Cystobacter fuscus: one gene and its partner. Each later gene encodes a partner of the first gene's protein in a complex. Links are inferred from orthologs where the notes say so. Each region holds a gene or a part of one and is shown on either strand. Other genes may lie near its edges.

The links. The genes of interacting proteins can lie anywhere in the genome.
Region 2: the proteins of tsaE (region 1) and tsaD are in contact, whole or in part, in a crystal structure (PDB 6N9A), measured with the Thermotoga maritima proteins. The link is inferred for Cystobacter fuscus from one-to-one orthologs. Residues at the interface, in WP_004082108.1 of Thermotoga maritima: Leu37, Gly38, Lys46, Lys57, Val59, Lys60, Ser61, Thr63, Phe64, Thr65, Leu66, Met67, Val69, Pro71, Tyr82, Arg83, Leu84, Asp86, Asp88, Phe89, Asp93, Ile128, Asp130, Glu131, Arg134; in WP_004082750.1 of Thermotoga maritima: Cys10, Asp11, Arg49, His50, Leu82, Gly84, Gly135, Gly136, Glu154, Thr155, Leu156, Asp157, Asp158, Ser159, Glu162, Asp165, Lys166, Arg169, Leu170, Tyr175, Lys213, Thr214, Leu217, Tyr218, Gln221, Arg222, Asn324.

The regions. Positions count from the first base shown.
Region 1 is NZ_CP022098.1:7,035,445-7,039,751, forward strand. The notes cover bases 1,308-4,307. They hold tsaE (tRNA (adenosine(37)-N6)-threonylcarbamoyltransferase complex ATPase subunit type 1 TsaE), read right to left. Parts: upstream 3,051-4,307; coding sequence 2,565-3,050; downstream 1,308-2,564. Other genes in these bases: CYFUS_RS28645 (class II glutamine amidotransferase), read left to right, coding at 1,308-2,012; CYFUS_RS28650 (hypothetical protein), read right to left, coding at 2,035-2,451; CYFUS_RS28660 (NAD(P)H-hydrate dehydratase), read right to left, coding at 3,047-4,307. Also shown: hutI (imidazolonepropionase), read left to right, coding at 1-1,100; more of CYFUS_RS28645, read left to right, coding at 1,173-1,307. UniProt on the Escherichia coli protein: Required for the formation of a threonylcarbamoyl group on adenosine at position 37 (t(6)A37) in tRNAs that read codons beginning with adenine.
Region 2 is NZ_CP022098.1:9,690,973-9,695,031, forward strand. Bases 467-3,218 are described here. They hold tsaD (tRNA (adenosine(37)-N6)-threonylcarbamoyltransferase complex transferase subunit TsaD), read right to left. Parts: upstream 2,466-3,218; coding sequence 1,467-2,465; downstream 467-1,466. Other genes in these bases: CYFUS_RS39210 (hypothetical protein), read right to left, coding at 467-614; rsmA (16S rRNA (adenine(1518)-N(6)/adenine(1519)-N(6))-dimethyltransferase RsmA), read right to left, coding at 611-1,453; CYFUS_RS39225 (response regulator), read right to left, coding at 2,499-3,218. Outside these bases: CYFUS_RS39205 (hypothetical protein), read left to right, coding at 1-191; more of CYFUS_RS39210, read right to left, coding at 213-466; more of CYFUS_RS39225, read right to left, coding at 3,219-4,059.

The sequences.
Region 1 (4,307 bases):
GCGCGGTGGGCCCCTCCACCCGGGTGCTGGACGCCCATGGTCAGTTCGTGGGCCCGGGCTTCGTGGACCCCCACACCCATGCCGTCTTCGCCGGCGAGCGCGCGGCGGAGTTCGATCTGCGCTGCCAGGGCGCCACCTACCTGCAGATCGCCCAGGCCGGCGGCGGCATCGCCAACACCGTGCGCGCCACCCGCTTCGCCAGCGAGGAGGATCTCATCCGGCTCGCCCTGCCCCGGCTCCAGTTGATGCTCGAGTACGGCATCACCACCGCCGAGGTGAAGAGCGGCTACGGCCTCACGCTCCAGGACGAGCTGAAGATGCTCCGGGTGGTGCAGCGGCTGTCCACGCTCCAGCCCGTGGAGCTCATCCCCACCCTCATGTGCGCACACGCGGTGCCCGAGGAGTACCGCGAGTGGCGCGAGTCCTACCTCGATTTGTGCATCCAGGAGATCCTCCCCGCGGTGGCCGAGCAGGGCCTGGCGCGCTTCTGCGACGTGTTCGTCGAGCAGGGGGCCTTCACGCACGCGGAGGCGCGCCGCCTGCTGCTGGCGGCCCGGAAGCGGGGGCTGCAAGTGCGGCTGCACGTGGATCAGCTCAGCGCCTCGGGAGGCGCGGAGCTGGCGGCCGAGCTGGGCGCTGCCTCCGCGGACCACCTGGAGCAGGTGAGCGATGCGGGCATCCAGGCGCTCGCGGCCGCGGGGGTGTCGGCCGTGCTCGTGCCCACCGCCACCCTCTTCCTGCGGGTGCGCCCCTACGCCCCCGGGCGCAAGCTGCGCGACGCGGGCGTCAACGTGGCGCTCGGCACCAACCTCAACCCCGGCTCGGCCATGAGCGAGAACCTTCCCCTCGCCTTGGGGCTCGCCTGCCTGGAGAACGGGCTGACGGCCGCCGAGGCCTATTGGGCCGCCACCCGGGGAGCCGCGCTCGCGCTTGGTTTGAGTTCCGAGGGACGGATTGCCGTGGGCGACCCCGCCAATCTTGTCATCTTTTCGTGTTCAAACTATCGCCACCTTCCCTATCACCTGGGAATCAATCACGCACGGATAGTGATCAAGGGAGGCCATGTCGTGGTAGAGCAGGAAAAAGCCCTTTGTGCATGATTCTGGTTGCACAAGTGGCATTCGAGGGAACTTCCACCCTGGGCCGGCCGTTAGCATCAAACAAGCAAGCCTATGTGCCGCCTCTTTGGTTTCAGATCCGCTGTCCCCGCCGCCGTTCATCCTTCGCTCGTCACGGAGAAGAATTCCCTCCTGCGTCAATCGCGGGAGCACAAGGATGGATGGGGAATCGCCGCCTATGAAACGGGAGACAATCCGTTCGTCGCGCACGGATTGGGCCCGGCGCACTGCGACCCCGACTTCGAGCGGGTCAGCAGCCGGGTGTCTTCCCGCACGGTGGTAGCGCACATCCGCCTGGCGTCCGTGGGGCAGGTGGAGAAGTGCAACGCCCACCCCTTCACCCATGGCCGGTGGTGCTTCGTGCACAACGGCACGCTGAAGAACTTCGCCCGGCACCAGGCGGCGGTGGAAGCGCTCATCCGGGAGGATCTGCGCGCGCTCATCCAGGGCGCCACGGACTCCGAGCGCTGCTTCTACCTCTTCCTCACCCGGCTGGCCGAGCAGCGTCAGTGCCTGGTGGGCCCGGCGTGCGTGGAGAAGGTGGCCCGGGCGCTGGCGGAGACGATGGGGCTGGTGTCGCGCCTCACGGATGAGCCCGGGCAGGACGGCTCGTCCATGAACTTCCTGGTCACCAACGGGGATGTGATGGCGGCCACCCGGCGCAACCGCTCGCTCTTCCTGTCGGACACCGCCCCCGAGACGGGCAGGCTCCCCCACCGCAAGCACCTGGGGGCGCCCAAGCCGGGGGATCGGCTGGAGCAGTTCGTGCTCGCCAGTGAGCGGCTGTCGGGAGAGGACCACTGGCACGAGGTGGCGGAGAACAGCGTCATCGGCGTGGACAGCGGCCTCGTGTTCCACCACTGGAGGGTGGGGGACCTGGACGCCCGGCACTGAGGCCCGGGCGGAGAGGCGCTCCCTAGGGAGAGGGAGGACCCTGGAGCGGCGTCCCCCAGCGGGCGATCTGGGCGTTCACCGTCATGTCCCCCGTCACCCGGAAGGAGCGGAGCGGCACGGGCGTGCCCTCCGAGGACAGCTCCGGCGTCCAGACGTCCTCCCGCCAGAGCGTGTAGGACACCTCCGCGTCCACCGCGAGGCGCACCATCCCCGTGTAGTGCCCGTTGGTCTGGCGGCGCAGGTAGAAGCCCGGGGCCACGTTCCCACCGAGCGAGGCATGCGAGCCCAGGACGGTGATGACGGCGTCGGACGGTGTCCCGTCGGGGACCGTCACGTCGAAGGTGACGGTGGCGTGGGGGTACTCCTGAGGCGGAGGCTCGATGGCGCCACACCCCATCAGCACCACACTGGCGAGCGGGATGAGCAAGAACCACTTCACGGCGTGGCAGGGGTTCATGGGCGCAGGATATGCCAACCCCTCGCCGCGGAGGGCACGGCCCGCCCATCTGTTGTCCGCTGCACGAACCCCCGGACCCCCTCCGTGTTGCCCGGTCAGCGCTCGGCCAGCAACCAGTCCTTCAGCAAGCCGGCGGGCCGCGCGCCCCAGGCCTCGGCCACCAGCTCGCGGGACTCCTCGCCCACCTCGCGCAGGGTGAGCCGCAGGTACTCGCGCGGCGCGGCCTCGGGGATGCGATCCAACCACTCCACCAGCAGCGCGCCGTCGCCACCCACCATGTCCAGGAAGCCCGTGGCGTACAGCTCGTCGTAGTCGGCCAGCCGGTAGAGGTCCGCGTGGTAGAGCGTCAATCGCCCCTGGTAGGGGTAGACGATGGCGAAGGTGGGGCTCGCCACCTGCGAGCGCTCCACCCCGGCGCCCTCGGCCACGCCACGCACCAGGTGCGTCTTGCCCGCGCCGAGATCGCCCACCAGCCCCACGAAGTCCCCCGGCTGGAGCAACCGCCCGAGCCGCACGCCCAGGCCGTGGGTCTCCTCGGGCGAGCCCGAGCGCACCGTGTGGCTCAGCGTGGGCACGCTCATCGCTCCCACCGCGTCCACACCGAGCACAGCCCCTTCACCACGTCCGAGGCGATGAGGCCCAGCCGGCCCCGCCGCCCGGCGGCCAGATCTCCCGCCAGCCCGTGCGCATACACGGCCGTCCAGGCGGCCTCGGGGAGCTTCAGGCCCTGGGCGAGCAGGGCGCCCAGCACGCCGCTCAGCACGTCCCCCGTGCCGCCGGTGGCCATGCCCGGATTGCCCGTGGGGTTGACGTACACGGTGCCATCCGCGTGGGCGATGAGCGTGCGCGCCCCCTTGAGCACGAGCGTCACCCCGTGCGTGCGCGCGAAGTCCCGCGCCACCTTCACCCGATCCTTCTGCAGCTCCTTCGTGGGCAGGCCGGACAGCCGCGACATCTCGCCCGGGTGGGGCGTGAGCACCACGGGCCCCCTGGCCCGGCGCAGCACCCCCAGGTCCGTGGAGACGGCGTTGAGCGCGTCCGCGTCCAGCACCACGGGCACGTCCACGCGCTCGAGCAGCTCGCCGAGCAGCGCCGCCGTCTCCTCGCCGCGAGGGATGCCAGGGCCCACCACGAGCGCGTCCTTCTGCTCCGCCGCGGCGAGCAGGGACTCCAGGTCCGCCCGCCCCAGGGGACCGCGATCCTCCAGGGGCCAGCCCATCAGCTCGGGAGCATGGCCGAGCACCGACTCCACCACCTGGGCACGCGTGGCCACGGTGACGAGCCCCGCCCCTGCGCGCAGGGCGCTCAACGCGCTCAGGGCCGCCGCCCCGGACTTGCCCAGGCTGCCGGCCACCACCAGCACGTGCCCGTAGGTGCCCTTGTGGGTGTCCGAGCGGCGCGGGGCGATTGCACCCCGGGCATCGGCCTCCTCGACGAGGAAGACCTCCGCGCCCGCCTGGGCCTCGACGGCGTCGGCGGGAATGCCGATGTCCACGCACCGCACCTCGCCGCACAGCGTGACGCCGGGCTCCAGCACCTGCCCCTGCTTGAGGAAGCCGAAGGTGACGGTGGCATCCGCCTCCACGCAGGGCTCGAAGGGCACTCCCGTGTCCGAGTGCAGCCCCGAGGGCACGTCCGCGGCCACCACCTTCGCCCCCGCCGCGCGCCAGCGACGCACGTGCTCGATCGCCTTGGCGAACTCCCCGCTGGGAGGCCGGGTGAGCCCGGTGCCGAAGATGGCATCCACCACCACGTCCCCCACCCGCGGCTCCTCCACCGCCCCGAGTGCCTGGGGCTCGAGACCCGAGGGCCCCAGGGCGAGCAGGTTGCGCTGGGAG
Region 2 (4,059 bases), 2.7 Mb from region 1 along the record:
CTCCCCCTCCGCCGGATCCCCTCTACGGCGTGGCCCTGCTCAAGATGGCCCTGGAGCTCAAGCGCCAGCGCGAGCGCTCCCCGGAGGAGATCCTCCGCGGCGTGCTCGCGCGCATGCGGCTGTCCGAAGAGGAGTTCCGCGCCTGGCTCGCGCACCAGGGCGAGCTGGCCAAGGTGTTCGGCGGCCCCTGAGCACAGGGCCCCCGAGCCCGCTCAGCGCGCGGCCAGCCAGCCCAGGAGGACGGTGTCCACGGCGTTGCTCAGGGACTTGCAGAACGAGTACTCGGTGCGAAGCCGCTCCACGGGTGAAGCCGCCTCGAAGCGCCGCGTCTCGAAGAAGAGCGCGTACACCACCTGATCGCCCACCTTGGAGCGGATGCCCAGGTGCTCACCCTGTACGTCCATCTGCGGCAGCAACATCCTATCCAACGAGCGGTACACCCGGGCCATGTCCCGCGTGGCGCCCACGAAGGCGTTCTCGTCGAGGACCGGAATGGGTGCCGGATCTCCCCACTGCAGGAGCACCTGTCCCTCCACGCGCGCGAACACCGCGTACACCACGCCGAAGCGGTGGAGGATGGGCTCCAGGGTCTCCACGGGCAGGGGCTTCATCACGCGCCGCGCCCCTCCTCCACCGGTCCCAGCGCGCGCTCGAGGGCGGCGAACTCCACGGACGAGAGCGTCTCCGCGCGACGCGTGGGATCGATGCCCGCCGCCGCCAGGGCCGCGAGGAGCTGCTCGTGCGTGCCCAGCGACTTGTCGGACTTGAGCGAGTTGATGAGCGTCTTGCGGCGCTGGGCGAAGCCCGCCTTCACCACGCGGATGAAGCGCGCGCCATCCACCACCGGCGCCAGGGGCTCGGGGCGGCGGATGAGCCGCAGCACCGCCGAGTCCACCTTGGGCGGCGGATGGAAGCGCTCCGCCTCGATGTCGAAGAGGTTCTCCGCGCTGAAATAGAGGCCGAGGATGGCGGTGAGCAACCCGTACTCCCGCCCACCCGGCTCCGCCGACAGCCGGTCCACCACTTCCTTCTGCAGGGTGAAGACGGCGCGCGTCACGTGCTCGCGCTGCTCGAGCACCTGGAAGAGGATGGAGCTCGTCAGGTGGTAGGGCAGATTGCCCGCGACCTTCACCTCGGGAGCACCCGCCACCTCGGCGAAGTCCACCGTGGCCGCGTTGCCATCCACCACGCGCACCCCGGGGATGGCCTCCTTCTCCAGCACCGCGATCATGTCGCGGTCCTTCTCCACCACCGTCACGGCCGCGCGCGTGGCGGCCAGGAAGCGCGTGAGGTGGCCCAGGCCCGGACCCAGCTCCACCACGGGCTCGCCCTCGCGCAACTCCAGCGCGTCGGCGATGGCCTCCAGCACGTCCGGATCTCCCAGGAAGTTCTGCCCCCAGCTGTGCTTGGCCCTCAGGCCGTGGCGCTGGAGGATTTCACGAGGTGTCTCCACGGAGTCTCTCCCTTCACATGCGCCAGGCGGGATCCGCGGACAGACTGAAGTCACCCCTCAGTCCCCGCCTCCAGGCCTCGTAGCCCGCCACGGCGATCATCGCGCCATTGTCCGTGCACAACCGCACCGGGGGAAGAAAGAGCTTCAGGTTGCGCTCCCGCGCGCGCTCCAGGCAGAGCGAGCGCAGACGCGAGTTGGCCGCCACACCGCCGCACACCACCAGGCGCTGCAGGCCGAGCCGACGCGCCGCGGCGACGAACTTGCGGCTGAGCGCGTCCGCCACCGCCTCCTGGAAGGAAGCACACAGGTCCGCCAGGGCCTGACCCTCGGGCATGCCGTGCTTCTTCACGTGGTGCAGCACCGCCGTCTTCAACCCGGAGAAGGACCAGTCGAAGTTCTCCGCGCCGGGCAGCGCGCGGGGAAACCGGATGGCCTCCGGGTTGCCCTTCTGGGCGAGCTGATCGATGGGCAGGCCCCCCGGATAGGGCAGGCCGAGGATGCGCGCCGTCTTGTCATAGGCCTCGCCCGCGGCGTCGTCGCGGGTGCTGCCCACCAGCCGGTAGTGGCCATAGTCGCGCACCTCGTAGAGGCTGGTGTGCCCTCCGGACACCACGAGCCCGAGGAAGGGCGGCTCCGGGGCGTCCTCCAGCAGCCGGATGGCGAGCAGGTGGCCCTCGAGGTGGTTGGCGCCCACGAAGGGCTTGCCGGTGGCGAGGCTCAGCGACTTGGCCACCTGCACGCCCACCAGGAGGGCGCCGATGAGGCCCGGGCCCGAGGTGACGGCGATGAGGTCCACGTCGTCGAGCGTCTTGCCCGCGCGCGTCAGCGCCTCGTGCAGCACGGGCATGACCTGCATCACGTGGTTGCGGCTGGCGAGCTCCGGCACCACCCCACCCCATCGCCGGTGGATGTCCACCTGGGTGGAGACGACGTCGGAGAGCACCCGCCGACCGTCCTCGACGAGGGCGGCGGCGGTTTCATCACAGGAGGTTTCGAGTCCGAGTACGAGCAAGGGCACCTCTCTACCAGGAGCCCGCCGTCGCGCCTACTGGCCGAGCACCTTGAGGGAGGCCCGCGCGTCCGGAGCGTACTTCCCGGAGGGTTCCAGGGTGAGATAGCGCTTGTAGGCCTCGATTGCCTTCTTGTTCTGCCGGGACTGCTCGCGGGCCACGCCGAGGAACAGCCAGGCGCTGGCGTTGCGGGGCTGCTCCCGCGTCACGTTCTCCAGCAACTCGATGGCCTCCCGGTACTGCCCCGTCTCGCCGCGCACGAGCGAGATGCCCAGTCCCGCCTTGGCCTCGGTGGAATCCGGCTTGAGCGTGAGCATCTGACGGTAGCTCCGGGCCGCGGCCTGATAACGCTCGCCGGCCAGGGACTTGCGCGCCTGGCGCACCAGCTCGGCGTACTGGGCCTCGGGATCCGGCGCGGCCGTCCCCGCGACCGGCTCCTTGGTGTCCTCCACCGGGGGCGTGCCGTTCGCCGCGGCGGCGCCGGTGGGGGGCGTCGCTGGCTGGGCGGGGGCCTGGGCCTCCGGCTTCGGCGGCTCGGGCTGCTTGGGCTCGGACGGAGGGGGCGTCTTGGGAGGAGTCGCCGTGGAGGCGGGCACGGTGCTCGGCACCGGCGCGGGCGGAGGCGTGCTCTCGCCACCCGATCGGGTCATCACCACCACCCCGGCGGCCAGGGCGATCACCGCGACCCCCACGCCGATGAAGAGGCCCGTCCGCTTCGGCGCGACGGGCGCCTCCGGCTTGCGCTCCGACGGCACCGGACGGGGCCTGGGCTCCGGCCGGGCCTCCACCTTCGGCTCGGGCCGGGGCTCGGGCTTCGGCTCGGGCCGAGCCTCCACCTTCGGCGCGGGCATGGGCTCGGGCAGGGCCTCCAGCACGGGCTCCGGCAGGGCCTCCAACACGGGCATGGGCTCCGGCTCGGGCATGGGCTCCGGTATGGGCTCCAGCACGGGCATGGGCTCCGGCTCGGGCATGGGCTCGGGCTGGACCTCCAGCACGGGCATGGGAGCCTCGACAGGCGCCGGAGGCTCGGACACCGGCGGCGGAGCCGGCTCGATCACCGCGCTCGACACCAGGGTGACTTCCTCCGCCGGACCCGCGGGCTCGGGAGGAAGCACCACGGGCAGCGGATTGGGCTCCACCGCGGCCCCTCCGAAGATGGGACCCCGGGACATGGAGGAGGAGGACAACTCCCCGAGCGACATGGAAGCCGCCGTGGAAGCGGCCGTGGCTCCGGCGGCGGACACGGGAGCCGGAGCGCGCGGAGCCGGGGACCAGCCCGGGCCCCAACCCCCCGTGGAGCCGAGGCCATCCTCATCCACCCGGTTCCAATCGAGCAGCAGGCTGCGCTGCGCCTGCTCCTTGGCACGGTGCGCGGGGGCGGGATCCACGAGGAACGAGGAGCCCTCGGCGGTGCGCGGGGGCGCGATGATGTCCGCCTCGGGAGCGGAGGGCGAGCGACGCCGGGACTCGAAGACGACCACGTTGGCGAGCCGCGGGGGAACCTCCGCCTCGGAGGGCGGCGGGAGCGAGGCGCGCACCTCGGGGGCCGGCGGCACGACGGGCGCCGCGGTGACGGGCGCCTCCACCATGAGCGTG